Regions from separate parts of the Metabacillus sp. KH_069 genome, predicted to be linked through region 2. Evidence: a T-box and tRNA genes for the amino acid it is inferred to sense, from the RefSeq annotation. Region 2 holds a T-box; the other regions hold tRNA genes.
The links. The T-box of region 2 lies ahead of thrS (threonine--tRNA ligase). A T-box ahead of a tRNA ligase gene usually reads a tRNA of that ligase, here a tRNA-Thr.
Positions count from the first base shown of each region.

Region 1: it encodes a tRNA-Thr, which carries the amino acid that the T-box ahead of thrS (threonine--tRNA ligase) is inferred to sense. The anticodon was not compared.
Region 3: it encodes a tRNA-Thr, which carries the amino acid that the T-box ahead of thrS (threonine--tRNA ligase) is inferred to sense. The anticodon was not compared.

Region 1 covers NZ_CM174460.1:3,538,901-3,549,361, reverse strand. The annotation lists rRNA gene AC3ISE_RS17935 (23S ribosomal RNA) at 220-3,150, shown strand; rRNA gene rrf (5S ribosomal RNA) at 3,280-3,395, shown strand; tRNA gene AC3ISE_RS17925 (tRNA-Val) at 3,417-3,492, shown strand; tRNA gene AC3ISE_RS17920 (tRNA-Thr) at 3,588-3,663, shown strand; tRNA gene AC3ISE_RS17915 (tRNA-Lys) at 3,836-3,911, shown strand; tRNA gene AC3ISE_RS17910 (tRNA-Leu) at 3,926-4,006, shown strand; tRNA gene AC3ISE_RS17905 (tRNA-Gly) at 4,016-4,087, shown strand; tRNA gene AC3ISE_RS17900 (tRNA-Leu) at 4,097-4,185, shown strand; tRNA gene AC3ISE_RS17895 (tRNA-Arg) at 4,200-4,276, shown strand; tRNA gene AC3ISE_RS17890 (tRNA-Pro) at 4,281-4,357, shown strand; tRNA gene AC3ISE_RS17885 (tRNA-Ala) at 4,375-4,450, shown strand; tRNA gene AC3ISE_RS17880 (tRNA-Met) at 4,482-4,558, shown strand; tRNA gene AC3ISE_RS17875 (tRNA-Ile) at 4,564-4,640, shown strand; tRNA gene AC3ISE_RS17870 (tRNA-Ser) at 4,657-4,749, shown strand; tRNA gene AC3ISE_RS17865 (tRNA-Met) at 4,840-4,916, shown strand; tRNA gene AC3ISE_RS17860 (tRNA-Asp) at 4,920-4,995, shown strand; tRNA gene AC3ISE_RS17855 (tRNA-Phe) at 5,191-5,266, shown strand; tRNA gene AC3ISE_RS17850 (tRNA-His) at 5,307-5,382, shown strand; tRNA gene AC3ISE_RS17845 (tRNA-Gly) at 5,399-5,472, shown strand; tRNA gene AC3ISE_RS17840 (tRNA-Ile) at 5,477-5,553, shown strand; tRNA gene AC3ISE_RS17835 (tRNA-Asn) at 5,588-5,662, shown strand; tRNA gene AC3ISE_RS17830 (tRNA-Ser) at 5,668-5,758, shown strand; tRNA gene AC3ISE_RS17825 (tRNA-Glu) at 5,774-5,845, shown strand; gene glgB (1,4-alpha-glucan branching enzyme) at 7,048-8,979, shown strand; gene AC3ISE_RS17815 (glucose-1-phosphate adenylyltransferase) at 8,933-10,078, shown strand; gene AC3ISE_RS17810 (GlgC family sugar phosphate nucleotidyltransferase) at 10,160-10,461, shown strand, end outside.
Region 2 covers NZ_CM174460.1:2,645,988-2,656,448, forward strand. The annotation lists gene AC3ISE_RS13100 (hypothetical protein) at 1-130, opposite strand, end outside; gene AC3ISE_RS13105 (superoxide dismutase family protein) at 545-1,171, opposite strand; gene thrS (threonine--tRNA ligase) at 1,303-3,168, opposite strand; T-box leader at 3,221-3,440, opposite strand; T-box leader at 3,472-3,689, opposite strand; gene AC3ISE_RS13115 (hypothetical protein) at 3,977-4,597, opposite strand; partial or broken gene AC3ISE_RS13120 (alpha/beta fold hydrolase) at 4,677-5,487, opposite strand; gene AC3ISE_RS13125 (hypothetical protein) at 5,537-6,223, opposite strand; gene AC3ISE_RS13130 (toll/interleukin-1 receptor domain-containing protein) at 6,252-7,049, opposite strand; gene AC3ISE_RS13135 (small multi-drug export protein) at 7,259-7,792, opposite strand; gene AC3ISE_RS13140 (peptidoglycan-binding domain-containing protein) at 8,180-8,740, shown strand; gene AC3ISE_RS13145 (cold-shock protein) at 8,868-9,068, opposite strand; gene AC3ISE_RS13150 (YjcZ family sporulation protein) at 9,597-9,725, opposite strand; gene AC3ISE_RS13155 (GNAT family N-acetyltransferase) at 9,834-10,461, opposite strand, start outside.
Region 3 covers NZ_CM174460.1:99,222-109,682, reverse strand. The annotation lists rRNA gene AC3ISE_RS00585 (23S ribosomal RNA) at 1-281, opposite strand, end outside; rRNA gene AC3ISE_RS00580 (16S ribosomal RNA) at 518-2,067, opposite strand; tRNA gene AC3ISE_RS00575 (tRNA-Ala) at 2,221-2,296, opposite strand; tRNA gene AC3ISE_RS00570 (tRNA-Pro) at 2,312-2,388, opposite strand; tRNA gene AC3ISE_RS00565 (tRNA-Arg) at 2,393-2,469, opposite strand; tRNA gene AC3ISE_RS00560 (tRNA-Leu) at 2,489-2,577, opposite strand; tRNA gene AC3ISE_RS00555 (tRNA-Gly) at 2,587-2,658, opposite strand; tRNA gene AC3ISE_RS00550 (tRNA-Leu) at 2,668-2,748, opposite strand; tRNA gene AC3ISE_RS00545 (tRNA-Lys) at 2,762-2,837, opposite strand; tRNA gene AC3ISE_RS00540 (tRNA-Thr) at 3,009-3,084, opposite strand; tRNA gene AC3ISE_RS00535 (tRNA-Val) at 3,176-3,251, opposite strand; rRNA gene rrf (5S ribosomal RNA) at 3,288-3,403, opposite strand; rRNA gene AC3ISE_RS00525 (23S ribosomal RNA) at 3,496-6,425, opposite strand; rRNA gene AC3ISE_RS00520 (16S ribosomal RNA) at 6,662-8,211, opposite strand; gene lysS (lysine--tRNA ligase) at 8,497-9,996, opposite strand; gene dusB (tRNA dihydrouridine synthase DusB) at 10,089-10,461, opposite strand, start outside.

The sequences.
Region 1 (10,461 bases), 890 kb from region 2:
AGGACGCTTTTGGTTTTTGTTTAGTTTTGAGAGATCATTCTCTCTATAATAGAAGACAAATCTTCTGATTTGTCGGTTGTTCTTTGAAAACTAGATAACGTAATTGATAACAAGTAATTCACTGAGATTTACGCTTACCATAATTAGTGATTTTCTAGACATTTATGTCTGAACAAACAACGAAATGCGAAACGCATCTTAGATGCGGCTGACCATTTAGGTTAAGTTATGAAGGGCGCACGGTGGATGCCTTGGCACTAGGAGCCGATGAAGGACGGGACTAACACCGATATGCTTTGGGGAGCTGTAAGTAAGCTTTGATCCAGAGATTTCCGAATGGGGAAACCCACTGTTCGTAATGGAACAGTATCTTTATCTGAATACATAGGATATTGAAGGCAGACCCGGGGAACTGAAACATCTAAGTACCCGGAGGAAGAGAAAGCAAACGCGATTTCCCAAGTAGCGGCGAGCGAAACGGAATTAGCCCAAACCAAGAGGCTTGCCTCTTGGGGTTGTAGGACACTCTATACGGAGTTACAAAGGAACGGGGTAGATGAAGCGACCTGGAAAGGTCCGTCAGAGAAGGTAAAAACCCTGTAGTCGAAACTTCGTTCCCTCCAGAGTGGATCCTGAGTACGGCGGGACACGAGAAATCCCGTCGGAAGCAGGGAGGACCATCTCCCAAGGCTAAATACTCCCTAGTGACCGATAGTGAACCAGTACCGTGAGGGAAAGGTGAAAAGCACCCCGGAAGGGGAGTGAAAAGATCCTGAAACCGTGTGCTTACAAGTAGTCAGAGCCCGTTAATGGGTGATGGCGTGCCTTTTGTAGAATGAACCGGCGAGTTACGATCCCGTGCAAGGTTAAGTTGATGAGACGGAGCCGCAGCGAAAGCGAGTCTGAATAGGGCGTTTTAGTACGTGGTCGTAGACCCGAAACCAGGTGATCTACCCATGTCCAGGGTGAAGTTCAGGTAACACTGAATGGAGGCCCGAACCCACGCACGTTGAAAAGTGCGGGGATGAGGTGTGGGTAGCGGAGAAATTCCAATCGAACCTGGAGATAGCTGGTTCTCTCCGAAATAGCTTTAGGGCTAGCCTCAAGTATGAGAGTCTTGGAGGTAGAGCACTGATTGGACTAGGGGCCCTCATCGGGTTACCGAATTCAGTCAAACTCCGAATGCCAAAGACTTGCTCCTTGGGAGTCAGACTGCGAGTGATGAGATCCGTAGTCAAGAGGGAAACAGCCCAGACCACCAGCTAAGGTCCCAAAGTATACGTTAAGTGGAAAAGGATGTGGAGTTGCTTAGACAACCAGGATGTTGGCTTAGAAGCAGCCACCATTTAAAGAGTGCGTAATAGCTCACTGGTCGAGTGACTCTGCGCCGAAAATGTACCGGGGCTAAACGTATCACCGAAGCTGTGGACTGTTCTTACGAACAGTGGTAGGAGAGCGTTCTAAGGGCGTTGAAGCTAGACCGTAAGGACTGGTGGAGCGCTTAGAAGTGAGAATGCCGGTATGAGTAGCGAAAGAGGGGTGAGAATCCCCTCCACCGAATGCCTAAGGTTTCCTGAGGAAGGCTCGTCCGCTCAGGGTTAGTCGGGACCTAAGCCGAGGCCGAAAGGCGTAGGCGATGGACAACAGGTTGATATTCCTGTACCACCTCCTCACCATTTGAGCAATGGGGGGACGCAGGAGGATAGGGCAAGCGCGCTGTTGGATATGCGCGTCCAAGCAGTTAGGCTGAGAAGTAGGCAAATCCGCTTCTCATATAAGGCTGAGCTGTGATGGCGAGGGAAATTTAGTACCGAAGTTCCTGATTCCACACTGCCAAGAAAAGCCTCTAGCGAGGTGAGAGGTGCCCGTACCGCAAACCGACACAGGTAGGCGAGGAGAGAATCCTAAGGTGAGCGAGAGAACTCTCGTTAAGGAACTCGGCAAAATGACCCCGTAACTTCGGGAGAAGGGGTGCTTTTTAGGGTTCATAGCCCTGAAAAGCCGCAGTGAATAGGCCCAGGCGACTGTTTAGCAAAAACACAGGTCTCTGCGAAGCCGCAAGGCGAAGTATAGGGGCTGACGCCTGCCCGGTGCTGGAAGGTTAAGGGGAGAGGTTAGCGCAAGCGAAGCTTTGAACCGAAGCCCCAGTAAACGGCGGCCGTAACTATAACGGTCCTAAGGTAGCGAAATTCCTTGTCGGGTAAGTTCCGACCCGCACGAAAGGCGTAACGATCTGGGCACTGTCTCAACGAGAGACTCGGTGAAATTATAGTACCTGTGAAGATGCAGGTTACCCGCGACAGGACGGAAAGACCCCGTGGAGCTTTACTGTAGCCTGATATTGAATTTTGGTACAGCTTGTACAGGATAGGTAGGAGCCTTGGAAGCCGGAGCGCCAGCTTCGGTGGAGGCATTGGTGGGATACTACCCTTGCTGTATTGAAATTCTAACCCACAGCCCTGATCGGGCTGGGAGACAGTGTCAGGTGGGCAGTTTGACTGGGGCGGTCGCCTCCTAAAATGTAACGGAGGCGCCCAAAGGTTCCCTCAGAATGGTTGGAAATCATTCGCAGAGTGTAAAGGCACAAGGGAGCTTGACTGCGAGACCTACAAGTCGAGCAGGGACGAAAGTCGGGCTTAGTGATCCGGTGGTTCCGCATGGAAGGGCCATCGCTCAACGGATAAAAGCTACCCCGGGGATAACAGGCTTATCTCCCCCAAGAGTCCACATCGACGGGGAGGTTTGGCACCTCGATGTCGGCTCATCGCATCCTGGGGCTGTAGTCGGTCCCAAGGGTTGGGCTGTTCGCCCATTAAAGCGGTACGCGAGCTGGGTTCAGAACGTCGTGAGACAGTTCGGTCCCTATCCGTCGTGGGCGCAGGAAATTTGAGAGGAGCTGTCCTTAGTACGAGAGGACCGGGATGGACGCACCGCTGGTGTACCAGTTGTCTTGCCAAAGGCATCGCTGGGTAGCTATGTGCGGAAGGGATAAGTGCTGAAAGCATCTAAGCATGAAGCCCCCCTCAAGATGAGATTTCCCATCACGTAAGTGAGTAAGAACCCTGAAAGATGATCAGGTTGATAGGTCTGAGGTGGAAGCGCGGTGACGTGTGGAGCTGACAGATACTAATCGTTCGAGGACTTAACCACAGTCTAATAAAGTGTAACATTTAAGTGAAACTTGTTATCAAACGTTATCTAGTTTTGAAAGAATAACTTCTTTCGAAAAAAAAGCTTGAAATCTTCGGATTTCATAGTATAATAATTTTTGTCACTATGTCTGGTGATGATGGCAAAGAGGTCACACCCGTTCCCATGCCGAACACGGAAGTTAAGCTCTTTAGCGCCGATGGTAGTTGGGGGTTTCCCCCTGTGAGAGTAGGACGTTGCCAGGCTAATGACAAAAATATTCAAGCGGAGGATTAGCTCAGCTGGGAGAGCATCTGCCTTACAAGCAGAGGGTCGGCGGTTCGAGCCCGTCATCCTCCACCATTTATTCTTGTTATTAACACGCTGCTTATCTAGGCTTCCTGAGATCAGGACGACTTTAACAAGCTTAAAACCATATTGTATTTCTTACTTTATATGCCGGTGTAGCTCAATTGGTAGAGCAACTGACTTGTAATCAGTAGGTTGGGGGTTCAAGTCCTCTTGCCGGCACCATTCGGTCTTAATCCGAATCAAAATGTTTGAATATGTGCCATTAGCTCAGTCGGCAGAGCATGATCGAGTAATCTTCGATACTTATGCTTCAGCACACAAATCGAGCCACTTCTTGAATAATCTTTCTGAGATTTGGGTGTCTTGCAAAACTAAAGAGTGTTTTCTTAATTAAGTGCCATTAGCTCAGTCGGTAGAGCATCTGACTTTTAATCAGAGGGTCGAAGGTTCGAGTCCTTCATGGCACACCATTTTTCCTTAATATGCGGGTGTGGCGGAATTGGCAGACGCGCTAGACTTAGGATCTAGTGTCTTTGACGTGGGGGTTCGAGTCCCTTCACCCGCATCATATTTTGCGGAAGTAGTTCAGTGGTAGAACACCACCTTGCCAAGGTGGGGGTCGCGGGTTCGAATCCCGTCTTCCGCTCTTGCTTTCGCCGGGGTGGCGGAACTGGCAGACGCACAGGACTTAAAATCCTGCGGTAGGTGACTACCGTACCGGTTCGATTCCGGTCCTCGGCACCACTTATTTTATACATGCGCCCGTAGCTCAATTGGATAGAGCGTTTGACTACGGATCAAAAGGTTATGGGTTCGACTCCTATCGGGCGCGCCATATACGGGAAGTAGCTCAGCTTGGTAGAGCACTTGGTTTGGGACCAAGGGGTCGCAGGTTCGAATCCTGTCTTCCCGACCATTTCCAACTTTTAATTAGGGGCCTTAGCTCAGCTGGGAGAGCGCCTGCCTTGCACGCAGGAGGTCAGCGGTTCGATCCCGCTAGGCTCCACCAATTAAATAGAATTAATTGACTTTGTTCCTGGGGCGGTGTAGCTCAGCTGGCTAGAGCGTACGGTTCATACCCGTGAGGTCGTGGGTTCGACTCCCTCCGCCGCTACCAAAAAAGGACCTTTAGCTCAGTTGGTTAGAGCAGACGGCTCATAACCGTCCGGTCGTAGGTTCGAGTCCTACAAGGTCCACCATTCTATTTAGTCATTCGGAGGTATACCCAAGTCCGGCTGAAGGGATCGGTCTTGAAAACCGACAGGGGAGTCAAATCCCGCGGGGGTTCGAATCCCTCTACCTCCTCCATTTTTATTTTGATAAGTGGAATAACTTACTTCAGCAAGCCGATTGATTCGCAGCATAATAATCGGATTAAATGAACTTAATTAATATTGTCGCGGGGTGGAGCAGTCTGGTAGCTCGTCGGGCTCATAACCCGAAGGTCGCAGGTTCAAATCCTGTCCCCGCAACCAAATGGTCCCGTGGTGTAGCGGTTAACATGCCTGCCTGTCACGCAGGAGATCGCCGGTTCGATCCCGGTCGGGACCGCCATTTTTACTTTATGTAAAGGTTAGTAAAAATTTTTATCCATACAAATGGCTTGGTAGCTCAGTCGGTAGAGCACGATCGAATAAGCTTCGAAGCATAAGCATCAGCGCACAAATTGAGCCGCTTCTTGGCTAAGCTTTCTGAAATTTGGGCGAAGGTTTCAAGAATGTAACATTATTGTACTACAAATTATAAAATGGCTTGGTAGCTCAGTCGGTAGAGCAAAGGACTGAAAATCCTTGTGTCGGCGGTTCGATTCCGTCCCAAGCCACCATTTACTTTAATGTTGTAAATGCTAAACAAATATAATAGTGGCGGTTGTGGCGAAGTGGTTAACGCACCAGATTGTGGCTCTGGCATTCGTGGGTTCGATTCCCATCAGTCGCCCCATTTTTATATTCATATTGCGGGTGTAGTTTAATGGTAAAACTCTAGCCTTCCAAGCTAATGTCGTGGGTTCGATTCCCATCACCCGCTCCATAATGGGCCTATAGCTCAGCTGGTTAGAGCGCACGCCTGATAAGCGTGAGGTCGATGGTTCGAGTCCATTTAGGCCCACCATTTCTGTTTTGGAGAAATAAGGTTTCAATATTATTCCGCAGTAGCTCAGTGGTAGAGCTATCGGCTGTTAACCGATCGGTCGTAGGTTCGAGTCCTACCTGCGGAGCCATATCTGGGGAAGTACTCAAGTGGCTGAAGAGGCGCCCCTGCTAAGGGTGTAGGTCGCGTAAGCGGCGCGAGGGTTCAAATCCCTCCTTCTCCGCCAGAAAGCCTTGTTTTTGGCCCGTTGGTCAAGCGGTTAAGACACCGCCCTTTCACGGCGGTAACACGGGTTCGAATCCCGTACGGGTCATACTTGAAAGAGTGCTGCACATAGTGCAGCACTCTTTTTAATTGGCTCTGTTCGTAAATATAGTTGCTATTAGACTAAATGTTAAAAACTTTAAGTGGATTGTAGCGAAAGGAACTTGATTCCTGCGGGAAACAGAGGGAAATGATTGATTCCATTTTGCAGCCGCCTTTCTGGATATTTGTCCTCAAACAGCGTTGTTGATTCCATTTCGCAGCCGCCATTCTGGATATTTGTCCTCAAACAGCGTATTTGATTCCATTTTACAGCTGCCATTCTGGATTTTTGTCCTCAGACCATAAAACCAGTAGGCAAGCCGGGTAGGCTCCCAACAGGATCGCAGAAAGCAAGTTCCTGCAGCAGAAAGTAACGGACAACATTTATACTCGAAAACAACAATCTATGAAAATACAGCCTTTTAATTTTAAAAGTTGTGTAAGAGAATCTTTTAATACTTAAAGGTTATATGAACCCATCCCCTTTACTATCTGTCTCAACCATCTCCTATCCTTTCTCTGCGCCTGTATGGAACCACTCCTAACTAACCCTTCAGTCAATATTCTACAAACAATAAGCTCTTATAGTTGCCTTTGGCCGTTTATGCAAGTGCCTTGATGAAACACTTAACTTTTAACTAGTCTCCAACTATCTTCCAAAGCTCTCTAACTCTCCAATTAACCTCTTAACTAAAATCTTCAGAAAAAGTCATGTAAAAAAATGATTCATTTTCTCTTTCATGAACTTAAAATATATTTTCAACAAATAATATAAATCTTTATAAATATTTTATCGAATAAGGTTTGAAATATATTAAAGAGAGGTATAAGTAATGGTAATAAAGAATAAACGAAAATGAAGAATAAAAAGATTTCGACAATTCTTACTCATTTTGTCGAATTAACTATTTTTGTGATATAACTTACTCAAAATACACAATTAGAATATCCTGTTAGAAATTCCTGTATTTTCTTACGTATATTGATTTTTTTAGTATATTTGACTGATGTTCATTTCGCCAAATTCTTCGATTATCCTTATTTCTTTCGTTTCCTCATTCGACATCATTTTAAAAGAATAGTTTTTTGAAAAATGAATGCTGATTCATGACATATCATGTCAATAAGTAGAAGCGCTTACAAAAAAGGTAATCCTTCCTTCTGATTGAAATTAGAATTAAGATAAACTTATAGAAAGGGTGATTAGGAATGAATCTTGCTACGCCAACTGATTTTGAGGTTCATCTTTTCCATGAGGGAAATTTGTTTAAAGCTCATGAATTATTTGGTGCTCACAGCAGCGTACGGAACGGTGTTTGCGGTACTGTGTTTACTGTTTGGGCTCCTCATGCGCTTGAGGTGCGGGTTGCAGGTGATTTTAATCACTGGGACGGCTCGAATCACAAGCTTGAAAGAGTGAATGATCAAGGTATCTGGTCTGCTTTTATTCAGGATATAAAAGAGGGTGACCTGTATAAATACGAGATTATTACACGGAAAAATGAGAAAATTCTTAAATCTGATCCATTTGCCTTTTATGCAGAGGTGAAACCGAATACTGCTTCGATTGTTTATGATCTGGCAGATTATGAGTGGAATGATCAGAAGTGGCAGAAGAAGAAGCGTCAGAAGGAAATTTATAATCGGCCGATGTATATTTACGAGCTTAATCTTTGTTCTTGGAAAAAGAAAGAGGACGGCAGCCTTTATACATATTTGGAGCTAGCGGATATTTTGATTCCGTATGTTCTCGATCATGGATTTACTCACATTGAGCTTCTGCCTATTATTGAACATCCTTATGACCGTTCATGGGGATATCAGGGAACCGGATATTATGCGGCTACAAGCCGGTACGGAACTCCTCATGAATTAATGAAGTTCATCGATCTTTGTCATCAGAATAATCTTGGCGTCATCATGGACTGGGTGCCGGGCCATTTCTGCAAGGATGCGCATGGGCTTTATTATTTCGATGGGGAACCGACATTTGAATATGAGAGATATGAAGACCGGGAGAATGAGGTTTGGGGTACGGCTAACTTTGACTTAGGGAAGCCTGAGGTTCAGAGTTTCTTAATCTCTAATGCTCTTTTCTGGCTTGAAAAATATCATATTGATGGATTCAGAGTGGATGCAGTAGCGAACATGCTCTACTGGCAGAATACTGAAGAGCCTCATGAAAATCCGTTTGCAGTGAATTTCTTGAGAAAGCTGAATGAAAATGTATTTGCCTATGATCCTGGTGTTTTAATGATAGCAGAGGATTCAACCGACTTTCCTCTGGTGACATCACCTACATCTGATGGAGGGCTTGGGTTTAACTACAAATGGAACATGGGGTGGATGAACGATATCCTCAAGTACATGGAAGCTCCTCCGGAACAGCGGAAACACCTTCACCACAAGGTATCATTTTCACTGATTTATGCTTTTACAGAGAACTTTATCCTTCCGCTTTCACATGATGAAGTTGTTCATGGAAAACGTTCACTTCTGAATAAAATGCCGGGGGATTATTGGCAGAAGTTTGCTCAGTATCGTCTGCTTCTCGGGTATATGATGACTCATCCAGGAAAAAAACTGCTGTTTATGGGCGGCGAATTTGCCCAGTTTGATGAGTGGAAGGATCTTGAACAGCTTGATTGGGTGCTTGATGATTTTGACATGCATCAAAAGGCAAGAACCTATTTCAAGGAACTGCTGGCTGTTTATAAAAAACAGCGTCCTCTGTATGAGCAGGATCACTCACAGGAAGGCTTTGAATGGATTGATGTGAATAATTCCGACCAAAGTATCTTTTCCTTTATCAGAAGAGGCCAAAAGCCTAATGAGCAGCTCGTTGTAGTCTGCAACTTCACACCGCAAACCTACCACGAATATAAAGTGGGGGTGCCGGCCGATACAAAATACATTGAAATCATGAACAGCGATGACGCTGTATTTGGAGGATCAGGCCAGGTTAATAAGAAAGATCTTAAAGCACAAGAAGGCACGCAGCATAATCAGCCTTATCACATATCAATGACCATTCCGCCTTATGGAATATCCATTTTACGCGCAGTTAAAAAACGAGAGGAGACAATCAACCATGGTGAAAAAAAAGTGCGTCGCAATGTTATTGGCAGGAGGAAAGGGTAGTCGTTTAAGTTCTTTAACGCAAAACCTTGCAAAACCAGCAGTGCCATTTGGCGGAAAGTACCGCATTATCGACTTTACATTAAGCAATTGCTGCAATTCAGGTGTAGATACAGTAGGAGTGCTGACACAGTATCAGCCGCTTGTACTGAATTCTTATATCGGGATTGGCAGTGCATGGGATCTTGACCGCAAAAATGGAGGAGTTACTGTACTTCCTCCATATGCAGAGTCCTCAGAGGTGAAATGGTACAAAGGAACAGCAAGTGCCATCTATCAAAATCTTAACTACTTAAAGCAATACGATCCTGAGTATGTTCTGATTTTATCTGGAGATCACATTTATAAAATGGATTATTCGGATATGCTTGATTACCATGTGGAAAAAGATGCAGACGTCTCTATTTCTGTAAAAGAAGTGCCATGGGACGAAGCAAGCCGCTTTGGTATTTTGAATACAGATGCAAATCTTGAAGTCATTGAATTTGACGAGAAGCCTCAAAATCCTAAGAACAACCTGGCATCAATGGGGATCTATATTTTCAAATGGTCCATCTTAAAAGAGTACTTGGAAATGGATGAACGTAATCCATACTCAAGCCATGACTTTGGCAAAGACGTCTTGCCTTTGCTGCTTGATGAAAAGAAAAAAATTGTGGCGTATCCATTTAAAGGCTATTGGAAGGATGTAGGTACGGTTAAAAGCCTATGGGAAGCTAATATGGATCTATTAAATGAAGTGCCTGAGCTGGATTTGTTTGATAACAACTGGCGCATCTATTCTGTGAACCCGAATCAGCCTCCTCAATATTTATCAGAGGGTGCAGAAGTTACTGAGTCCCTTGTAAACGAAGGATGCGTGGTTTATGGAACCATTCACCATTCGGTTTTATTCCAGGGCGTAACAGTGGGGCAGCATTCATTCCTGAAAAATACGGTTGTCATGCCGGATGCGGTCATTGGCAATAATGTTTATATAGAAAATGCGATTGTACCATCAGGTTTAGTTGTACCGGATGGCATGGTCATTCGTTCGGATAAAGATATTGAAGAAGTCATTTTAGTAACGGAAGAACTAGTAGAGCAAACGGCAGGAGCATAACCGGAAAGTACGATGTGCAAACAGCAGAGAAATCCTATTTATTTCCGATGAAAATAAACTAATGCGAGAGGTGGAACAGCTATGAATCAAAGGATGCTGGGAATTATTGATGCAACAACGTATACAAATGCCATCGAGGACTTAACGGTGAATCGGTCGATGGCTGCTATTCCGTTTGCGGGGCGTTACAGATTAATCGATTTTGTTTTATCAAATATGGTGAACTCGGATATTGACAGTGTAGCTATTTTTCCAAAATACCAATATCGTTCTCTGATGGATCATTTAGGGTCGGGCAAGCAATGGGATTTAAACAGAAAGCGTGATGGGCTGTTCTTTTTCCCGTCTCCGCATTTAAACGACCAATATAATGAGTTTGGATC
Region 2 (10,461 bases):
TAAGGTTAGAAGCAAAAAGGACATCTGCTACTATAAAAGGAACTAATATTGAAGCATAAGGGATGAGGATAATAATCAAAAAACCAATCACTCCAAAAACGTGTTTCTTTTCATAATTTTTATAGTTCAAACACATTGCCTCCTTTTCAATAGTACTTATACGAATGAAGTCAGAATTTAGTTTCGAAATATTTGGAAAGTTACATTAAAAATTAAGGCTGTTTTCGCATAGATTGTTGTTTTTGATTATAAAAGTTGTCCGTTCCTTTCCGCTGCAGGAACTTGCTTTCCGCGGGGAGCGTGGAAGCCTCCTCGGCGAGCCTGCGGGGTCTTCCATTTCGCTCTATTTTCCCGCAGGAGTCAAGTTCCTTCCACTACAATGCACTAATGGTTTTAAACATCTAGTCTAAAAGCAACAATATTTACGAAAAGAGCCAAAATTAAAAAGACGTTAACATTGTTATGCGATCCCTATCGTATATCGGTTTCAATAAAAAAAAGAGAGCCAAATCCATAACGATCGCTCTCATCAGAATTCAACTCTTTAATTTTCTTCTACACTTTTTATCACACCGCAAGCCTGCCTGTCACCGGCATCGCCCGTTTTCATCGTTTCTTCATCAGGGCCTGCTTTTCCTTCTGATTGATAACGGTCTGGAATATTTGCAGCATTATCTGGATTTGCATGTACAATAATCGCTTTTTCCTGTTCTAGTAACTGCTCCATGGTTACCCGGTCAAATGCGGCTGAAAATTCAGCTTTGCCATCTTCATTTACAAATAAGGAAGGCATATCTCCGGCATGTTCAGAGTGGCTGCTTTCATCAGGATTAAAGTGACCTTCGGCTGTTGTAAATGGACCTCCTTCTGCATCAGGTTCACATACACCCTTTTCATGAATGTGAAAACCGTGATAACCAGGTTCAAGCCCTTCCATTTTCGCTTCTATCATCATGTGATTTTCATGCTCTGTAAACGTAACCTTTCCGACATTTTTATTTTCCGTATCTTTTATCTCAGCCATTGCGCCTGATTTCAATTCTTCATTTGCCGTTTCAGCCGCTTCTTCCATATTTGTTTTTTCCGTATCGTCTGAAGTACCCTCTGAACATCCGATGGTCATCCCTACCGCAAAAAGCGGCAGCATCCATTTCAACAATGTTTTTGACATACTCTCACTCCTCCTTACTGTCTTTGTTCCACTTATTAGGAATGGTAAACTAGATAAGGCGAAGATGAGAGAATAGTCTGAATATCGATTGATTTTATAGTTCTTCTTCCGTTTATCTGATATAGAACTCTTTACCCGAGCTCCCGCTTAGCTATTTTTTCTGAAAGCATGCTCTTAAACTGTTCAATTGCCATAGCTTCTGAACTCTTCCCGCCATGCACTCTAACATTCACTTCGTTTTTTTCTATTTCTTGATCTCCAATGACAAGCATGTAGGGAACCCTGCTTTTTTGTGCCATGCGGATTTTATAATTCAGTTTCTCGCTGCTTCTGTCTAAATTCACTCGTATCCCGCATTTCTCAAGTTGATTTCTCAGCTTTTCGGCATAATGAAGATGAACTTCTGCCACCGGGACAATCACTGCTTGAATGGGCGCTAGCCATATAGGAAAGTTTCCGGCAAAATGCTCGATCAAAATTCCGAGAAACCTGTCAAGCGACCCCGATATGGCCCTGTGAATGACAACGGGTCTTTGCTTCTCATTCTTTTCATCCATATAGCTTAGATCGAATTTCTCAGGCATTTGAAAATCGAGCTGAACTGTTGCACACTGATGGCTTCTTTTCATGGCATCCTTAATGTGAAAATCTATTTTCGGACCGTAAAACGCTCCGTCACCTTCATTGACTTGATATTCAACATGAAGATCTTCAAGCACTTGTTTCAGTGATTTTTCCGCCTTTTCCCAAAGGAGGTTTGAACCCATTGAGTTTAGTGGTCTTGTAGATAGTTCAACAGAATAATCAAAGCCGAAAGTACGATAAACTTTGTCAATCTGAAGAAGCACGCTTTTCATCTCATCTTCAATCTGATCTGGTCTGACAAACAAGTGCGCATCGTCCTGACAGAAAGTGCGGACTCTTAAAAGCCCATTTAGAGCACCGCTGTATTCATGCCGGTGAACCTGGCCAAATTCTGCGAGTCTGATTGGAAGGTCCCTGTACGAATATAGCTGATTTTTATAAATCATCATGTGTCCCGGACAATTCATAGGCTTTAATGCAAACTTCGCTTCATCCACATCAGAAAAATACATATTTTCATGATAGTGATCCCAGTGTCCTGACTGTCTCCACAGCTTTTCATTCATCATCAATGGAGTCTGCACTTCACGATAGCCCCCTTCCACTTGAATCTCACGGAGAAAATTCTGCAGCTCATTTCTCATCAGCTGTCCGTTTGGCAAAAAGAAAGGCATGCCGGGCGCTTCCTCTAAAAACATGAACAGCTCCATTTCTTTTCCAATCTTGCGGTGATCCCGCTTTTTTAGTTCTTCCATCTTTTTTATATGAAGAGCTAATTCTTTTTTACTGGCAAAGGCAATCCCTGAAACCCTCTGCATGACTTGATTATTCTTATCTCCCTTCCAGTAGGAGCCGGAAACAGCAGATAACTTAAAGGCTTTAATGAATTCTGCAAAAGGCAGCTGCGGCCCGCTGTATAAATCGATAAAATCTCCATGCTTATAAAAGGAAATCGGGTTGTTTTCCCTTTGTTCATCCAGAAGCTCAAGTTTCAGTTCTTCTCCTTTTTCAGATAAAAGTGCAGCGGCTTTTTCATATGACAATTCCAGACGTTCGATTTCCAGCTTTTCACCAAGTATGTTCTGCATTTCCTGTTCAATCATGGGGAGTTCCTCGGCACGAATGCTGTGAGACAGTTGAAATTCATAGTAAAACCCGCTGTTTTGATAGGAGCAATTTCCCAAAATCGCTCCTTTGTACAATCTCTTAACAGCATGTGCAAGAACTTGTGCGCAAGTATGATTCAAGAAATCCTGTCGTTCATCAGAATCAATTGTAATAAGCTGTACTTCTTCGATCTCATCCACTATGTCATTCAAACTTACGAGCTTCCCATTCACCTTGCCTCCTATCACTTTTTTCCTTTCTTGATTGCGGCTGGCCAAATCCTTCAATAAAAATTTGTTCTTCATCTTAAAACACTCCTCATTTCGATAGAATATAAAAAAACGCACTCATCCCTAAAATAGGGACGAGCGCGTTCACCCGTGGTTCCACCCAGCTTTCCATTCTCATTTTTTAAAAAAAGAATGGCTCCAGTGCTTTAACGCAGCGTCTGCGGCACGGCATTTCCTCCGTGCAGTTCCAAGGCGGTAAGTTCATTCTCCTGTATTAGGAAGTTCTCAGCTTTCCTTCCCTCTCTGTAAACCGGCAAAATGACTCGTATCCTTATCTGTACTTTTTTTATGAAATTAAAAAAACGCGCTCATCCCTAAAATAGGGACGAGCGCGTTTGCCCGTGGTTCCACCCAGCTTTCCATCCTTTTTTAAAAAAAGAAATGGCTCCAGCGCTTTAACGCAGCGTCTGCGGCACGGCATTTCCTCCGTGCAGTATCAAGGCGGTAAGTTCATTTTCTGCGTTAGGAAGCTCCCAGCAATCCTTCCCTCTCTGTAAACCGTTTAAAATGACTCATGTCCTTTTCATCACTTTTCAAATAATTATTTCTGAGTTTACAATACATTCCAGTTTATTTCAACTATTCCTTTCAATTTATTCAGAAAAATCTTTTTTGTTCCATTCATAAGCATCACCTGGGAGATAAATGGAAAAAAGATAGTGTTCTTTAAATTAGGAAAGTATTTTACCATCTCTGGCTACTAAAAGACGCATTCCGGCAAGTATTTCACCCGAATTGGAAAGTAATTCAAATTTCGCTTGATAAATTCATAGCGATTCGTATTTTTATCGTACAAAAAAACACCAATCCTATGATTGATGCCCTAATATGCAAAATAAGTTTCGTTATTTTTGTAGATTAAGTATCTCTGCAAGCCCCTTGTCTGCTCATAGGCACTTTCTGCATGTTGTTTAGCAGATGCTCTGTTACCTTGTTTTTGAGAAATTTCAGCAAGCACACTTTCTTTCATCCAGCCTTTTGGGAGCTGTTCTGCAAGTCTTTTCGCTGCATCATATTGTCTGGAGTGTGCTGCGATTAAGGCTTCATAATAAGTTCGGTAAACAGGAGGTTTAATAGAAACGACATGTTTTTTTGCTTCAGCTACATCGTTTTGATAGAGTGCATAGGTTGTATTCATCAGTGCCTGCCGGTGAGAGTTTTTGTATTTGGCATTAAATTTAGCCAGTGCTGCTTCCGCTTCATCGTCCAAGTTATTGGCAATGGCATAATAGAACTGATACATCGGGTTTTTCTGATGCTTCAGGATGAATGTTTCAGATTTATGAACATCCTTTGAAAAAAGAATCGGACTGATTTGGATATACATATACCAGCTCATGGAAAGGATCAGCAGCAATGCAATCAAATAGAACGGAGCTTGAATAAATCCGAGCAGAAAGCATAACAGAAAAACAAATGAGTAAAAAAGAACGTGCTGTTTCAAAAAATGGTGCCCCCTCTTTATGTACGCTATCCTTATGATACTCACAAAAGAGGCATGAATCAATGTGAAAATTCAGAGCCTATTCCAAAAACCTTGCCAGTTCCCGGTTGAATTTCTCCAGTTCATCATAAAACAGGCCGTGTCCGCTGTATTTAAAGGGAACTATCTCTGAATCTTTTATTCCCTCATTCATTAGCTTCGCAAAAATAAACGGACATACCTGGTCTTTCATTCCGTGGAAAATAGCAGTTGGCACAGAAATCTTTCCTAAATCAGAGCGGAGATCTTCATCCCGGAGAGATACAGCAGTCAAAGCTGTACCATGGCCCGAACCTTCCAGTCCAAGATCCTGGAACCAATTTTTAAAGCTATCAGTAATATATTTTGAGAAGAAAATCTGACCAAAGCCCGATAGCATTTCCGGACGGTCCGTATAGGTTTGGTCTATCAATTTATTTACCTCTGATTTGGACATGCCGTACGGATAATCAGGGCGCTTTGTGAACGAAGGCGCTGCAGCTTGCAAAAAGGGCAAGTTTCGTTACTTGGTGTCCTGCATGACGGGCCATATAGCGGATCGCAATTGCTCCGCCCATTGAAAATCCGGCAAGTGTAATTTCTTTAAGCTGAAGGGAATCGATCACACTCCGAACATCATCTGCGAGTCTATCATAGGAATAGCCGGTCCACGGTCTGTCTGATTTACCGAAGCCGCGAATGTCCATGGCGATGCACCTGAATCCAAGGCGGGGCAGCTGGTTGAACTGATACTCAAACATCTTATGATTAACTGGCCAGCCATGAATGAAAAAGATGACACGGCCATCTTTTGGGCCAATGTCCTCAACAAATAAATTGAAATCTTCATCTGCTTTTAAATAATACCCCACGTTTCACTCCCCCTAAAAACCTATTCTTACCTATTTGAAAGACTGCTTCCTAAGAGAAAAAGCCTTTTTGTTTATTTTTATTCAGGGCAATATGGCTTGGATAATTTTGCTCTGTCATGGAAATCCATTCAGACACTTCCTTAAGCATGCCCTGCACTTCATCACGGGATAAACCTTCATCAGCTGCCCTGTACCAAATATCTTCCATAATCGAGCTTAAATTTCTGGGATAAGAAACATGATCATGGCGGAGAACATAGCTTAAGATTGGTTCAGCGTCCCGCCCTCCCTGCTCGCTTTGGGACATGTGCTTAATGAGCCATCCTTCTTCGTTTCGAAGCAAAGTATACCTGTCAAGATGCCCCCATTTCCGAGTAAAAACATCCAGATAAAAAGTCTCGCCAAGGGTTTGATCCACAGGCTCATCATTTGCATGCGTATCGTCCAGATAGTTCAAGAGCTCTTCTACCGGTCGAATATGGTGATAGAATTCCGGATGCTCAGGCTTCATTCCCCGTAGCCGGACCGTTTCACGCTGGAGCTTCGGTTTCGGATCGAGAGTCATATGCAATTTATGTGCTGCCATCCCCATTTCCGCATACACTTTTTCAATTTTCTCGTATGATTGTTTTTGGCGTTCTTCTCTTGTTAAATTAAGAAAATGCACAATGACATCCAGTTTCTCTTCAATTTGCTTTCTTATTTTTTTCTGCTCGGGACTCAGTTCAACTTTCATCACAATACCTCCAATCAAATCGAAACCCTTACCAGACATCCCTGCTGAATTTCAAATCTATTTTTTCACTTTGATGCAAATAGGGTTCATACTTGGAATCTCCGATTTTTACTGATAGGAAAACGATTTTATTTTCCAGGCTGTACAATTTTATATCTGCCGGCTGAAGCGTATAGTTAAAAGAAGCGCCATTTTCATCTGACAGCCCTATTTTCAGCACATCCAGCTGTATATCATGATCCTCAGGATTCTTTAAGCGCAGCCTGATTTGGAGGCAAAGACTTTCTTTAGGATCAATCCTGATTCCCTCTAAATGGCAGGTGATCAGCTTCCTGTCTCTTTTTTCGTCATCAGCAAGCTGATTGACATTTCGAACGGCCTGCTCGCATATTTTTACCAAAAATGTTCCCGGAGGTTTCTCAAGCTTAAAAACCTCTCTCGCATTCTCAAGAAATTCATAAAGACGGTCCAGGTCATTCAGTTTAAACGAAATCTGATTCGGATTTATGGCTCCCTTCATTTCCTTATAATCAAAAGAGGGCGTTAAGATAGCGGTGTATTTCTTATTCAAAATCCAGCAGGCGCCCATTTCGTTCAGGCATGCGGGACTTCTATAATAATGTTCTGACAGCACATAAATGACCCATGAATTGCCGCTTAGTTTTTTGTGAAGATATTCGTATAAGTCCTCATCATTTGGAATGTGATAGCCAGGGTATGAACTGCAGACGATATTAGGCACCTTCATCATCGTCAGCAAATTAACCAATTCCCGCACGTATGCTTCATCACGGTGAGCATGACTGATAAATATAGTATCGATCAAGAGCAGGGTCTCCTCCCCTCCTAAAAAATCCTTTGTGCAGTCTCCCGAAATTATATTCACGCTAGTAGATAGATATGAGTGATAATAGGAGATTCCACATGAAAATAGCGTTCTTCTATGAGAAGAACGCTAAGGTAGAGTTTTAATTAATTTAATAGATTCCTACAAAAACCGACTGATGGTTTGTTTTTTAGACATGGATCTGCAATTTATTTTTCAAGGAAATCTTTTAAAAAACCTTCGTATTGACCTTCTGCGGTAAGAAAGTCAGCGCCAAGCCAGGTTCCAATACCTGCAGCAGCAGACCAGATGACCAAACTGGCGAGCATCCATCCAGTAACAACCATCCGTTTTGATCCAAAGCTCATGCTTAAAAAAGCAGCTAAATGAGAGCCTACCAAAAGCGGGCCTATAATCGTCAATCCTGGAAGACCGGCGCGGTTCCAGATTTTTTTTGCCCGTTTTGACTTCTTTGAATCTTCGTCTTCAAGAGACACAGCTTCTTCATTCATCACATTCATTCCTGAATGTTTTTTCATCTTTCTCCTTTGCAGCCAGCTTTTGACTTTATCAACGAGCACTATAAGTAAAATGACTGTAAACGCATTTCCTAAGAAGGCAACGATAGAAACTGCGAGTGGCGAAAGGCCTGCAAGTATCCCAATTGGAATCACTCCGTAAACTTCAAACAGCGGGATAGCTGCCATAATAAACACAGCTGTATAAGCAATTAATAATTCCATTGAGTTCTCCTTTAATCTTTTTTAAATAGGCTCTTTTCGCTTAGATTGGTGTTTTTCATTATCAATGATGTCCGTTCCTTTCCGCTCCAGGAACTTGCTTTCCGCGGGGAGCATGGGAGCCTCCTCGGCTTTGCCTGCGGGGTCTCCCATTTTGCTCTATTTCCCGCAGGAGTCAAGTTCCTTCCGCTGCAATCCACTTAAGGCTTTAAACATTTAATCCAATCGCATCAATATTTACGAAAAGAGCCTTTAAAAAGTAACCTCTCTTAGTACGATTCAATATGGAATAAGTTTCAGATATAAAATGAAAATATTAACAAAATATGAAACTATTCTCTTCTTCCCTCCGTCTCATGCATGTAAAACAAAATAAAGGGGAGAGAAAACATGAAAAAATGGAAAATGGTTTCAGCAGCCGTCTTTACGGCATCCGCATTAATGATGACAGTGCCTCAGGCAAGCAGCGCCCAAGAACATATCCCTTATATCTTCACTCTGCCTGAGTCAGGTATTGTAAAAGAAGGCTCACGTGGTGAAAACGTTAAAATCATTCAGCGCTCCTTAAATAAAGCAGCTGAAGCAACGTTAACAGTCGATGGTGTATTTGGCCCGAAAACTACGAAAGCCGTCTATTACTATCAGACAGCTAAAAAAGAATTAACAGCGGACGGAATATACGGACCTAAAACACATGAGGTTCTCTCAATCGAAGTCAATACATTCGGCCTGCCGAATACCATTCTTAAGCTTGGAAGCAGAGGCAGTGACGTTTTAAAACTTCAGCAAGGCTTAAATGACATTGGCTCAGGGCTTGTGGAGGATGGAGTTTATGGCCCTAAAACAGAAGGTGCCGTCCTTAAATTTCAGCAGCGCTTCCCAGATTTCGCGGATGATGGGATATACGGACCGAAAACAAGAAGCACGCTTGAGAAGGTATTGAATGACTAGTTAGAATAACTTGAAAAAGGACTTCACATGTTGAGGTCCTTTTTATTTGTATAAAGGTACTTATTGTCTAAAACGCACATACAAAAAAACAGCCCTGTAATAAGGGCTGCCCGGACAATTATATGGATTATGCTTTGCGAACGTTAGTTGCTTGAAGTCCACGTTGACCTTGCTCAGTTTCAAATGTAACTGATTGGCCTTCTTCTAATGTTTTGTAGCCTTCGCCTTGAATAGCTGAGAAATGAACGAATACATCTTCTCCACCTTCAACTTCGATGAATCCAAAACCTTTTTCTGAGTTAAACCATTTTACTTTACCTTGTTCCATGTTATGTTGCCTCCTAGTGTGTAAACACACAATGTATTACTATTCTTGTTCATGTTCATTTCAATCAAGACGTAAGCTTTTTGAAACTTGTACTGCGAACAAAAATAATTCTACTTCATCATAACAGTTCGACAAGTGAATAGCAATTTTATTTCAAATTTTTCCTATTAAAACACAAAATGGGGAATTAATTCCTATATTTATTCACTTCATTTTATAAATTTGCACTTCTATTATACCAAAGTGAATCCTGGACTTTTTAGACAAGGCTCTTTTCGTAAATATTGTTGCTATTAGACTAAATGTTAAAAAACTTGAGTGGATTGCAGCGGATAAACTTGACTCCTGCGGGAAATAGAGCAAAGTGGGAGACCCCACAGGCAACGACGAGGAGGCTCCCATGCCGCGTAAAGCAAGTTCCTCTCGCTGCAAGGAACGGACAACATTTATCATGAAAAACAACAATCTATGCGAAAACAGCCTTAGACAAAGAAAAAAGCCCCCAGATAGGAGGCTTTCTGCTTTTAACTAGCAAATATAAGCTGAACCAACAATAATTAACAAAATAAACAAGACAACAATCAATACAAAGCTGCTTCCATACCCGCCGTGAACAGGGTAAGAAGGATAAGAACATCCGCAGTCATAACCGTACATGAACAAACACCTCTTCATTTTTGATTTTCTTTACAGTCTTACTTTATGAGGTAGGTGGTTGTCTCGTATGTGCATTCGCCCATTTCCTGAAAAAAGAAAAAAAGATCATTAAATCAAATTCTTAAAAATGTTCTCCTGCTCTAAAACTTTTACAAATCCCAGCTTTTCATAAAACGCTCTGGATGATGCTTCATTGACGGTAATGAGGTAGGCACAAGCCGCTCCGAGCTGCTTGGCCTCTTTCAGGAGACATTTCATAAAAGATGAGCCGTATCCCTTGCGCTGATATTCATCCAAAATCGCAACCTCTTCAATTTTCGCAATGTTTGTGACAGGCGAGATGTAAAGCTCTGCGCTGCCGATCGGCACTCCATCTTCATAACAGACGTAAAGCCGTATTTCTTTTGAGAGATAAAATGGCTTTTTCCGTTTCATTTTATTTTTCGCGAAAGATGCGCTTATATGTCTGGCATCGTATAGCTCCATGGCACGGCATGCATCTCGAAGGGCATCCCCCTCGCCAAGCTTTGTAATGATTTTGCTGCACGTATCCACTTGTTTTAAATCATGATAATAATACAAATCCAGATCGCAAAAGTAGTCTTCCGATGTTAAATAGGACAGCATTTTTTTATCTACCTTTGCATTAAAAGGCAGCTTAACATGGATGAAACTGCGATTTAGAGCTTGTTTTGAAGCTGCGAGCACTTCTCTTAAGAGAATCGGGTGATAAGGA
Region 3 (10,461 bases), 1.9 Mb from region 2:
CTCTTGGTTTGGGCTAATTCCGTTTCGCTCGCCGCTACTTGGGAAATCGCGTTTGCTTTCTCTTCCTCCGGGTACTTAGATGTTTCAGTTCCCCGGGTCTGCCTTCAATATCCTATGTATTCAGATAAAGATACTGTTCCATTACGAACAGTGGGTTTCCCCATTCGGAAATCTCTGGATCAAAGCTTACTTACAGCTCCCCAAAGCATATCGGTGTTAGTCCCGTCCTTCATCGGCTCCTAGTGCCAAGGCATCCACCGTGCGCCCTTCATAACTTAACCTAAATGGTCAGCCGCATCATTAGATGCGTTTCGCATTTCGTTGTTTGTTTAGACATAAATGTCTAGAAAATCACTAATTATGGTAAGCGTAAATCTCAGTGAATTACTTGTTATCAATTACGTTATCTAGTTTTCAAAGAACAACCGACAAATCAGAAGATTTGTCTTCTATCATATAGAGAGAATGATCTCTCAAAACTAAACAAAAACCAAAAGCGTCCTCATATATTCCTTAGAAAGGAGGTGATCCAGCCGCACCTTCCGATACGGCTACCTTGTTACGACTTCACCCCAATCATCTACCCCACCTTAGGCGGCTGGCTCCTTGCGGTTACCCCACCGACTTCGGGTGTTGCAAACTCTCGTGGTGTGACGGGCGGTGTGTACAAGGCCCGGGAACGTATTCACCGCGGCATGCTGATCCGCGATTACTAGCGATTCCAGCTTCATGCAGGCGAGTTGCAGCCTGCAATCCGAACTGAGAATGGTTTTATGGGATTGGCTAAACCTCGCGGTCTCGCAGCCCTTTGTACCATCCATTGTAGCACGTGTGTAGCCCAGGTCATAAGGGGCATGATGATTTGACGTCATCCCCACCTTCCTCCGGTTTGTCACCGGCAGTCACCTTAGAGTGCCCAACTGAATGCTGGCAACTAAGATCAAGGGTTGCGCTCGTTGCGGGACTTAACCCAACATCTCACGACACGAGCTGACGACAACCATGCACCACCTGTCACTTTGTCCCCCGAAGGGGAACCTTCTATCTCTAGAAGTGGCAAAGGATGTCAAGACCTGGTAAGGTTCTTCGCGTTGCTTCGAATTAAACCACATGCTCCACCGCTTGTGCGGGCCCCCGTCAATTCCTTTGAGTTTCAGTCTTGCGACCGTACTCCCCAGGCGGAGTGCTTAATGCGTTAGCTGCAGCACTAAAGGGCGGAAACCCTCTAACACTTAGCACTCATCGTTTACGGCGTGGACTACCAGGGTATCTAATCCTGTTCGCTCCCCACGCTTTCGCGCCTCAGCGTCAGTTACAGACCAGAGAGTCGCCTTCGCCACTGGTGTTCCTCCACATCTCTACGCATTTCACCGCTACACGTGGAATTCCACTCTCCTCTTCTGCACTCAAGTTTCCCAGTTTCCAATGACCCTCCCCGGTTGAGCCGGGGGCTTTCACATCAGACTTAAGAAACCGCCTGCGCGCGCTTTACGCCCAATAATTCCGGACAACGCTTGCCACCTACGTATTACCGCGGCTGCTGGCACGTAGTTAGCCGTGGCTTTCTGGTTAGGTACCGTCAAGGTGCGAGCAGTTACTCTCGCACTTGTTCTTCCCTAACAACAGAGTTTTACGATCCGAAAACCTTCATCACTCACGCGGCGTTGCTCCGTCAGACTTTCGTCCATTGCGGAAGATTCCCTACTGCTGCCTCCCGTAGGAGTCTGGGCCGTGTCTCAGTCCCAGTGTGGCCGATCACCCTCTCAGGTCGGCTACGCATCGTTGCCTTGGTGAGCCATTACCTCACCAACTAGCTAATGCGCCGCGGGCCCATCTGTAAGTGACAGCCGAAACCGTCTTTCCAACTTGAACCATGCGGTTCAAGATACTATCCGGTATTAGCTCCGGTTTCCCGGAGTTATCCCAGTCTTACAGGCAGGTTGCCCACGTGTTACTCACCCGTCCGCCGCTAACCTGCTGGAGCAAGCTCCAGCAAGTCCGCTCGACTTGCATGTATTAGGCACGCCGCCAGCGTTCGTCCTGAGCCAGGATCAAACTCTCCGAAGAAAATTTGTGACTCATTTTGTTGCTGACTTAAAAATTTAAAACGTTTGGTACGCTTTTGGTTTTGTTTAGTTTTCAAAGATCATTTGCTTCAAGAGCAACTTTTAAATCATATCATTGTTGAAATACTAAGTCAACAACTTTTTTAAAAGTAATTGGTGGAGCCTAGCGGGATCGAACCGCTGACCTCCTGCGTGCAAGGCAGGCGCTCTCCCAGCTGAGCTAAGGCCCCAATTAAAAACGGAAATGGTCGGGAAGACAGGATTCGAACCTGCGACCCCTTGGTCCCAAACCAAGTGCTCTACCAAGCTGAGCTACTTCCCGTATATGGCGCGCCCGATAGGAGTCGAACCCATAACCTTTTGATCCGTAGTCAAACGCTCTATCCAATTGAGCTACGGGCGCATATATAATATGAAATAAGTGGTGCCGAGGACCGGAATCGAACCGGTACGGTAGTCACCTACCGCAGGATTTTAAGTCCTGTGCGTCTGCCAGTTCCGCCACCCCGGCGCAAGTAAGAGCGGAAGACGGGATTCGAACCCGCGACCCCCACCTTGGCAAGGTGGTGTTCTACCACTGAACTACTTCCGCAAAATATGATGCGGGTGAAGGGACTCGAACCCCCACGTCAAAGACACTAGATCCTAAGTCTAGCGCGTCTGCCAATTCCGCCACACCCGCATATTAAGGAAAATGGTGTGCCATGAAGGACTCGAACCTTCGACCCTCTGATTAAAAGTCAGATGCTCTACCGACTGAGCTAATGGCACTTAGTTAAGAAAACACTCTTTAGTTTTGCAAGACACCCAAATCTCAGAAAGATTATTCAAGTAGTGGCTCGATTTGTGTGCTGAAGCATAAGCTTCGAAGATTACTCGATCGTGCTCTACCGACTGAGCTAATGGCACTTAGTTATTCAATGAAGCATACTTCGGTAAAACTGGTGCCGGCAAGAGGACTTGAACCCCCAACCTACTGATTACAAGTCAGTTGCTCTACCAATTGAGCTACACCGGCATTTTAATAGTATGAAGTACAACTTTGTTTATTCACTTGATAAAGTCGTCCTGATCTCAGGAAACCTAGTCAAGCAGCAGTAAGAAATAAATGGTGGAGGATGACGGGCTCGAACCGCCGACCCTCTGCTTGTAAGGCAGATGCTCTCCCAGCTGAGCTAATCCTCCACTACAGCACTTTCGTGCTTAAGTATAATGTATACTGCCTGGCAACGTCCTACTCTCACAGGGGGAAACCCCCAACTACCATCGGCGCTAAAGAGCTTAACTTCCGTGTTCGGCATGGGAACGGGTGTGACCTCTTTGCCATCATCACCAGACAATATGCAATTGATTAGAAAGAATGTTATTCTTTCAAAACTAAATAACGTATGATAACAAGATTCACTTAAATGTTACACTTTATTAGACTGTGGTTAAGTCCTCGAACGATTAGTATCTGTCAGCTCCACACGTCACCGCGCTTCCACCTCAGACCTATCAACCTGATCATCTTTCAGGGTTCTTACTCACTTACGTGATGGGAAATCTCATCTTGAGGGGGGCTTCATGCTTAGATGCTTTCAGCACTTATCCCTTCCGCACATAGCTACCCAGCGATGCCTTTGGCAAGACAACTGGTACACCAGCGGTGCGTCCATCCCGGTCCTCTCGTACTAAGGACAGCTCCTCTCAAATTTCCTGCGCCCACGACGGATAGGGACCGAACTGTCTCACGACGTTCTGAACCCAGCTCGCGTACCGCTTTAATGGGCGAACAGCCCAACCCTTGGGACCGACTACAGCCCCAGGATGCGATGAGCCGACATCGAGGTGCCAAACCTCCCCGTCGATGTGGACTCTTGGGGGAGATAAGCCTGTTATCCCCGGGGTAGCTTTTATCCGTTGAGCGATGGCCCTTCCATGCGGAACCACCGGATCACTAAGCCCGACTTTCGTCCCTGCTCGACTTGTAGGTCTCGCAGTCAAGCTCCCTTGTGCCTTTACACTCTGCGAATGATTTCCAACCATTCTGAGGGAACCTTTGGGCGCCTCCGTTACATTTTAGGAGGCGACCGCCCCAGTCAAACTGCCCACCTGACACTGTCTCCCAGCCCGATCAGGGCTGTGGGTTAGAATTTCAATACAGCAAGGGTAGTATCCCACCAATGCCTCCACCGAAGCTGGCGCTCCGGTTTCCAAGGCTCCTACCTATCCTGTACAAGCTGTACCAAAATTCAATATCAGGCTACAGTAAAGCTCCACGGGGTCTTTCCGTCCTGTCGCGGGTAACCTGCATCTTCACAGGTACTATAATTTCACCGAGTCTCTCGTTGAGACAGTGCCCAGATCGTTACGCCTTTCGTGCGGGTCGGAACTTACCCGACAAGGAATTTCGCTACCTTAGGACCGTTATAGTTACGGCCGCCGTTTACTGGGGCTTCGGTTCAAAGCTTCGCTTGCGCTAACCTCTCCCCTTAACCTTCCAGCACCGGGCAGGCGTCAGCCCCTATACTTCGCCTTGCGGCTTCGCAGAGACCTGTGTTTTTGCTAAACAGTCGCCTGGGCCTATTCACTGCGGCTTTTCAGGGCTATGAACCCTAAAAAGCACCCCTTCTCCCGAAGTTACGGGGTCATTTTGCCGAGTTCCTTAACGAGAGTTCTCTCGCTCACCTTAGGATTCTCTCCTCGCCTACCTGTGTCGGTTTGCGGTACGGGCACCTCTCACCTCGCTAGAGGCTTTTCTTGGCAGTGTGGAATCAGGAACTTCGGTACTAAATTTCCCTCGCCATCACAGCTCAGCCTTCACGAGAAGCGGATTTGCCTACTTCTCAGCCTAACTGCTTGGACGCGCATATCCAACAGCGCGCTTGCCCTATCCTCCTGCGTCCCCCCATTGCTCAAATGGTGAGGAGGTGGTACAGGAATATCAACCTGTTGTCCATCGCCTACGCCTTTCGGCCTCGGCTTAGGTCCCGACTAACCCTGAGCGGACGAGCCTTCCTCAGGAAACCTTAGGCATTCGGTGGAGGGGATTCTCACCCCTCTTTCGCTACTCATACCGGCATTCTCACTTCTAAGCGCTCCACCAGTCCTTACGGTCTAGCTTCAACGCCCTTAGAACGCTCTCCTACCACTGTTCGTAAGAACAGTCCACAGCTTCGGTGATACGTTTAGCCCCGGTACATTTTCGGCGCAGAGTCACTCGACCAGTGAGCTATTACGCACTCTTTAAATGGTGGCTGCTTCTAAGCCAACATCCTGGTTGTCTAAGCAACTCCACATCCTTTTCCACTTAACGTATACTTTGGGACCTTAGCTGGTGGTCTGGGCTGTTTCCCTCTTGACTACGGATCTCATCACTCGCAGTCTGACTCCCAAGGAGCAAGTCTTTGGCATTCGGAGTTTGACTGAATTCGGTAACCCGATGAGGGCCCCTAGTCCAATCAGTGCTCTACCTCCAAGACTCTCATACTTGAGGCTAGCCCTAAAGCTATTTCGGAGAGAACCAGCTATCTCCAGGTTCGATTGGAATTTCTCCGCTACCCACACCTCATCCCCGCACTTTTCAACGTGCGTGGGTTCGGGCCTCCATTCAGTGTTACCTGAACTTCACCCTGGACATGGGTAGATCACCTGGTTTCGGGTCTACGACCACGTACTAAAACGCCCTATTCAGACTCGCTTTCGCTGCGGCTCCGTCTCATCAACTTAACCTTGCACGGGATCGTAACTCGCCGGTTCATTCTACAAAAGGCACGCCATCACCCATTAACGGGCTCTGACTACTTGTAAGCACACGGTTTCAGGATCTTTTCACTCCCCTTCCGGGGTGCTTTTCACCTTTCCCTCACGGTACTGGTTCACTATCGGTCACTAGGGAGTATTTAGCCTTGGGAGATGGTCCTCCCTGCTTCCGACGGGATTTCTCGTGTCCCGCCGTACTCAGGATCCACTCTGGAGGGAACGAAGTTTCGACTACAGGGTTTTTACCTTCTCTGACGGACCTTTCCAGGTCGCTTCATCTACCCCGTTCCTTTGTAACTCCGTATAGAGTGTCCTACAACCCCAAGAGGCAAGCCTCTTGGTTTGGGCTAATTCCGTTTCGCTCGCCGCTACTTGGGAAATCGCGTTTGCTTTCTCTTCCTCCGGGTACTTAGATGTTTCAGTTCCCCGGGTCTGCCTTCAATATCCTATGTATTCAGATAAAGATACTGTTCCATTACGAACAGTGGGTTTCCCCATTCGGAAATCTCTGGATCAAAGCTTACTTACAGCTCCCCAAAGCATATCGGTGTTAGTCCCGTCCTTCATCGGCTCCTAGTGCCAAGGCATCCACCGTGCGCCCTTCATAACTTAACCTAAATGGTCAGCCGCATCATTAGATGCGTTTCGCATTTCGTTGTTTGTTTAGACATAAATGTCTAGAAAATCACTAATTATGGTAAGCGTAAATCTCAGTGAATTACTTGTTATCAATTACGTTATCTAGTTTTCAAAGAACAACCGACAAATCAGAAGATTTGTCTTCTATCATATAGAGAGAATGATCTCTCAAAACTAAACAAAAACCAAAAGCGTCCTCATATATTCCTTAGAAAGGAGGTGATCCAGCCGCACCTTCCGATACGGCTACCTTGTTACGACTTCACCCCAATCATCTACCCCACCTTAGGCGGCTGGCTCCTTGCGGTTACCCCACCGACTTCGGGTGTTGCAAACTCTCGTGGTGTGACGGGCGGTGTGTACAAGGCCCGGGAACGTATTCACCGCGGCATGCTGATCCGCGATTACTAGCGATTCCAGCTTCATGCAGGCGAGTTGCAGCCTGCAATCCGAACTGAGAATGGTTTTATGGGATTGGCTAAACCTCGCGGTCTCGCAGCCCTTTGTACCATCCATTGTAGCACGTGTGTAGCCCAGGTCATAAGGGGCATGATGATTTGACGTCATCCCCACCTTCCTCCGGTTTGTCACCGGCAGTCACCTTAGAGTGCCCAACTGAATGCTGGCAACTAAGATCAAGGGTTGCGCTCGTTGCGGGACTTAACCCAACATCTCACGACACGAGCTGACGACAACCATGCACCACCTGTCACTTTGTCCCCCGAAGGGGAACCTTCTATCTCTAGAAGTGGCAAAGGATGTCAAGACCTGGTAAGGTTCTTCGCGTTGCTTCGAATTAAACCACATGCTCCACCGCTTGTGCGGGCCCCCGTCAATTCCTTTGAGTTTCAGTCTTGCGACCGTACTCCCCAGGCGGAGTGCTTAATGCGTTAGCTGCAGCACTAAAGGGCGGAAACCCTCTAACACTTAGCACTCATCGTTTACGGCGTGGACTACCAGGGTATCTAATCCTGTTCGCTCCCCACGCTTTCGCGCCTCAGCGTCAGTTACAGACCAGAGAGTCGCCTTCGCCACTGGTGTTCCTCCACATCTCTACGCATTTCACCGCTACACGTGGAATTCCACTCTCCTCTTCTGCACTCAAGTTTCCCAGTTTCCAATGACCCTCCCCGGTTGAGCCGGGGGCTTTCACATCAGACTTAAGAAACCGCCTGCGCGCGCTTTACGCCCAATAATTCCGGACAACGCTTGCCACCTACGTATTACCGCGGCTGCTGGCACGTAGTTAGCCGTGGCTTTCTGGTTAGGTACCGTCAAGGTGCGAGCAGTTACTCTCGCACTTGTTCTTCCCTAACAACAGAGTTTTACGATCCGAAAACCTTCATCACTCACGCGGCGTTGCTCCGTCAGACTTTCGTCCATTGCGGAAGATTCCCTACTGCTGCCTCCCGTAGGAGTCTGGGCCGTGTCTCAGTCCCAGTGTGGCCGATCACCCTCTCAGGTCGGCTACGCATCGTTGCCTTGGTGAGCCATTACCTCACCAACTAGCTAATGCGCCGCGGGCCCATCTGTAAGTGACAGCCGAAACCGTCTTTCCAACTTGAACCATGCGGTTCAAGATACTATCCGGTATTAGCTCCGGTTTCCCGGAGTTATCCCAGTCTTACAGGCAGGTTGCCCACGTGTTACTCACCCGTCCGCCGCTAACCTGCTGGAGCAAGCTCCAGCAAGTCCGCTCGACTTGCATGTATTAGGCACGCCGCCAGCGTTCGTCCTGAGCCAGGATCAAACTCTCCGAAGAAAATTTGTGACTCATTTTGTTGCTGACTTAAAAATTTAAAACGTTTGGTACGCTTTTGGTTTTGTTTAGTTTTCAAAGATCATTTGCTTCAAGAGCAGCTTTATTATAATAACAAATTCGTTTTAATAAGTCAAGCACTCTTTTCAACTTTTTATTTTTCTGTTTGTCCGCTTTTTTGCGGCAACGTTTAATAATATATCACCGCTAACACTATTAAGCAAGCCTTTTTTACAAAAAAATAAAATAAAAAAACCCCCGTCTTTAAACGGAGGTTTTTAAGCTATATTAACGATGTCTCATATGCGGGAATAACAATACATCTCTAATAGAAGATGAGTTTGTCAGAAGCATAACAACACGGTCGATTCCGATACCAAGACCGCCTGTTGGAGGCATTCCGTATTCCAAAGCTTCAATGAAGTCTTCGTCCATCATATGCGCTTCGTCATTTCCTTGTTCTCTTTCTTGAAGCTGTGCTTCAAAACGCTCTTTTTGATCGATCGGATCATTTAGTTCTGTAAATGCGTTCGCATGTTCGCGAGCTACAATGAATAGCTCAAAACGATCAGTGAAACGAGGATCTTCATCATTCTTTTTCGCAAGAGGTGAGATTTCAACCGGGTGACCAAAGATAAATGTAGGTTCAATTAAATGCTCTTCTACTTTTTGCTCAAAGAATTCATTGATGATATGGCCAACTGTCATATTTTTGTTGATTTCAACATTATGCTCAGCTGCATGCGCACGAGCTTCTTCAACGGTCATTTCCTGCCAGAAGTCTACACCTGTACGCTCTTTAATTGCATCAACCATGTGCAATCTAGTCCACTCAGGCTGAAGATCAATCTCATATTCGCCATAAGTCACTTTTGTAGATCCTGTTACCTCTTTCGCAATATGAGCAATCAGGTTTTCAGTTAGTGACATGATGTCTCTATAGTCAGCATAAGCCTCATAAAGCTCAATCATAGTGAACTCCGGGTTATGGCGTGTTGAAATACCTTCGTTTCTGTACACACGGCCAATTTCATATACTTTTTCCATGCCGCCCACAATAAGTCTCTTCAAATGAAGCTCAATCGCGATGCGCATGTACAATTGCATATCAAGTGCGTTGTGGTGTGTTACAAACGGACGTGCTGATGCTCCACCTGCAATTGTATGCATAGTTGGAGTTTCAACCTCTAAGTATCCGTTTTGGTCCAAATAACGGCGCATAGACTGAATGATCTTGCTGCGTGCGATAAATGTGCTTTTGCTCTCATCGTTCATGATTAAATCCAAGTATCTTTGACGGTAGCGCTGCTCGATGTCTTTTAAGCCGTGAAATTTGTCTGGAAGAGGACGCAATGATTTTGTCAGCAATTCAAAGCTTGTGACTTTAATAGAAAGCTCGCCCACTTTTGTTTTGAACATAACACCAGTAACCCCGACAATATCCCCTAAGTCAGCGGTGTTGAAAAGTTCATATTGCTCATCGCCTACAGCATCTTTGCGAACATAGATCTGAATTTGCCCTTCGATGTCTTTAATGTGAGCGAATCCCGCTTTGCCCTTGCCGCGCTTTGTCATGATTCTTCCGGCAAGCGTAACAGAGATTTCTCTTTCTTCAAGATCTTCTTTTGAAATTTCACCGTACTCGCGCACCAATTGTGCTGTATAACCCGTACGCTCGAAGCGTTTGCCGAATGGATCCAAACCTTTTTCGCGCAATGTATGTAGTTTTTCCCGTCTCACTTTCAGCTGGTCATTCAGTTCTTCGTGGGTTAATTCTTCGTGACTCAAAAAAATCAGCTCCTATTCTATTAGTTATGAACGAAAGCAGAAAAACTGCCAGTCCAAACTGGCAGTATGCAATCGCTGCGTTGTAAGACAGTTTAGCCTGCCTGAATGCTGTTTTGTTGTTTTGCTTCTACTTCTAATGTGAACTCATCCAGCAAGTCCACAAGCTCATCTCTAGTATCCATTGTATTAACAGCATTCCTTACGATGGCGTTGCCGCGGATGCCTTTAAGATACCATGCAGCATGCTTTCTCATTTCTCTGACGGCCACACTTTCACCTTTTAAAGCGATTAAGCGGTCTAAATGAAGCTTGCATACGTCCATTTTTTCACGCAGAGACGGCTCGCCGATCAATTCACCTGTATCAAGATACTGAACTGTACGGTAGATCATCCAAGGGTTTCCAAGAGCCGCACGGCCGATCATGACGCCATCCACACCTGTTTCATCAAGCATTCTTTTTGCG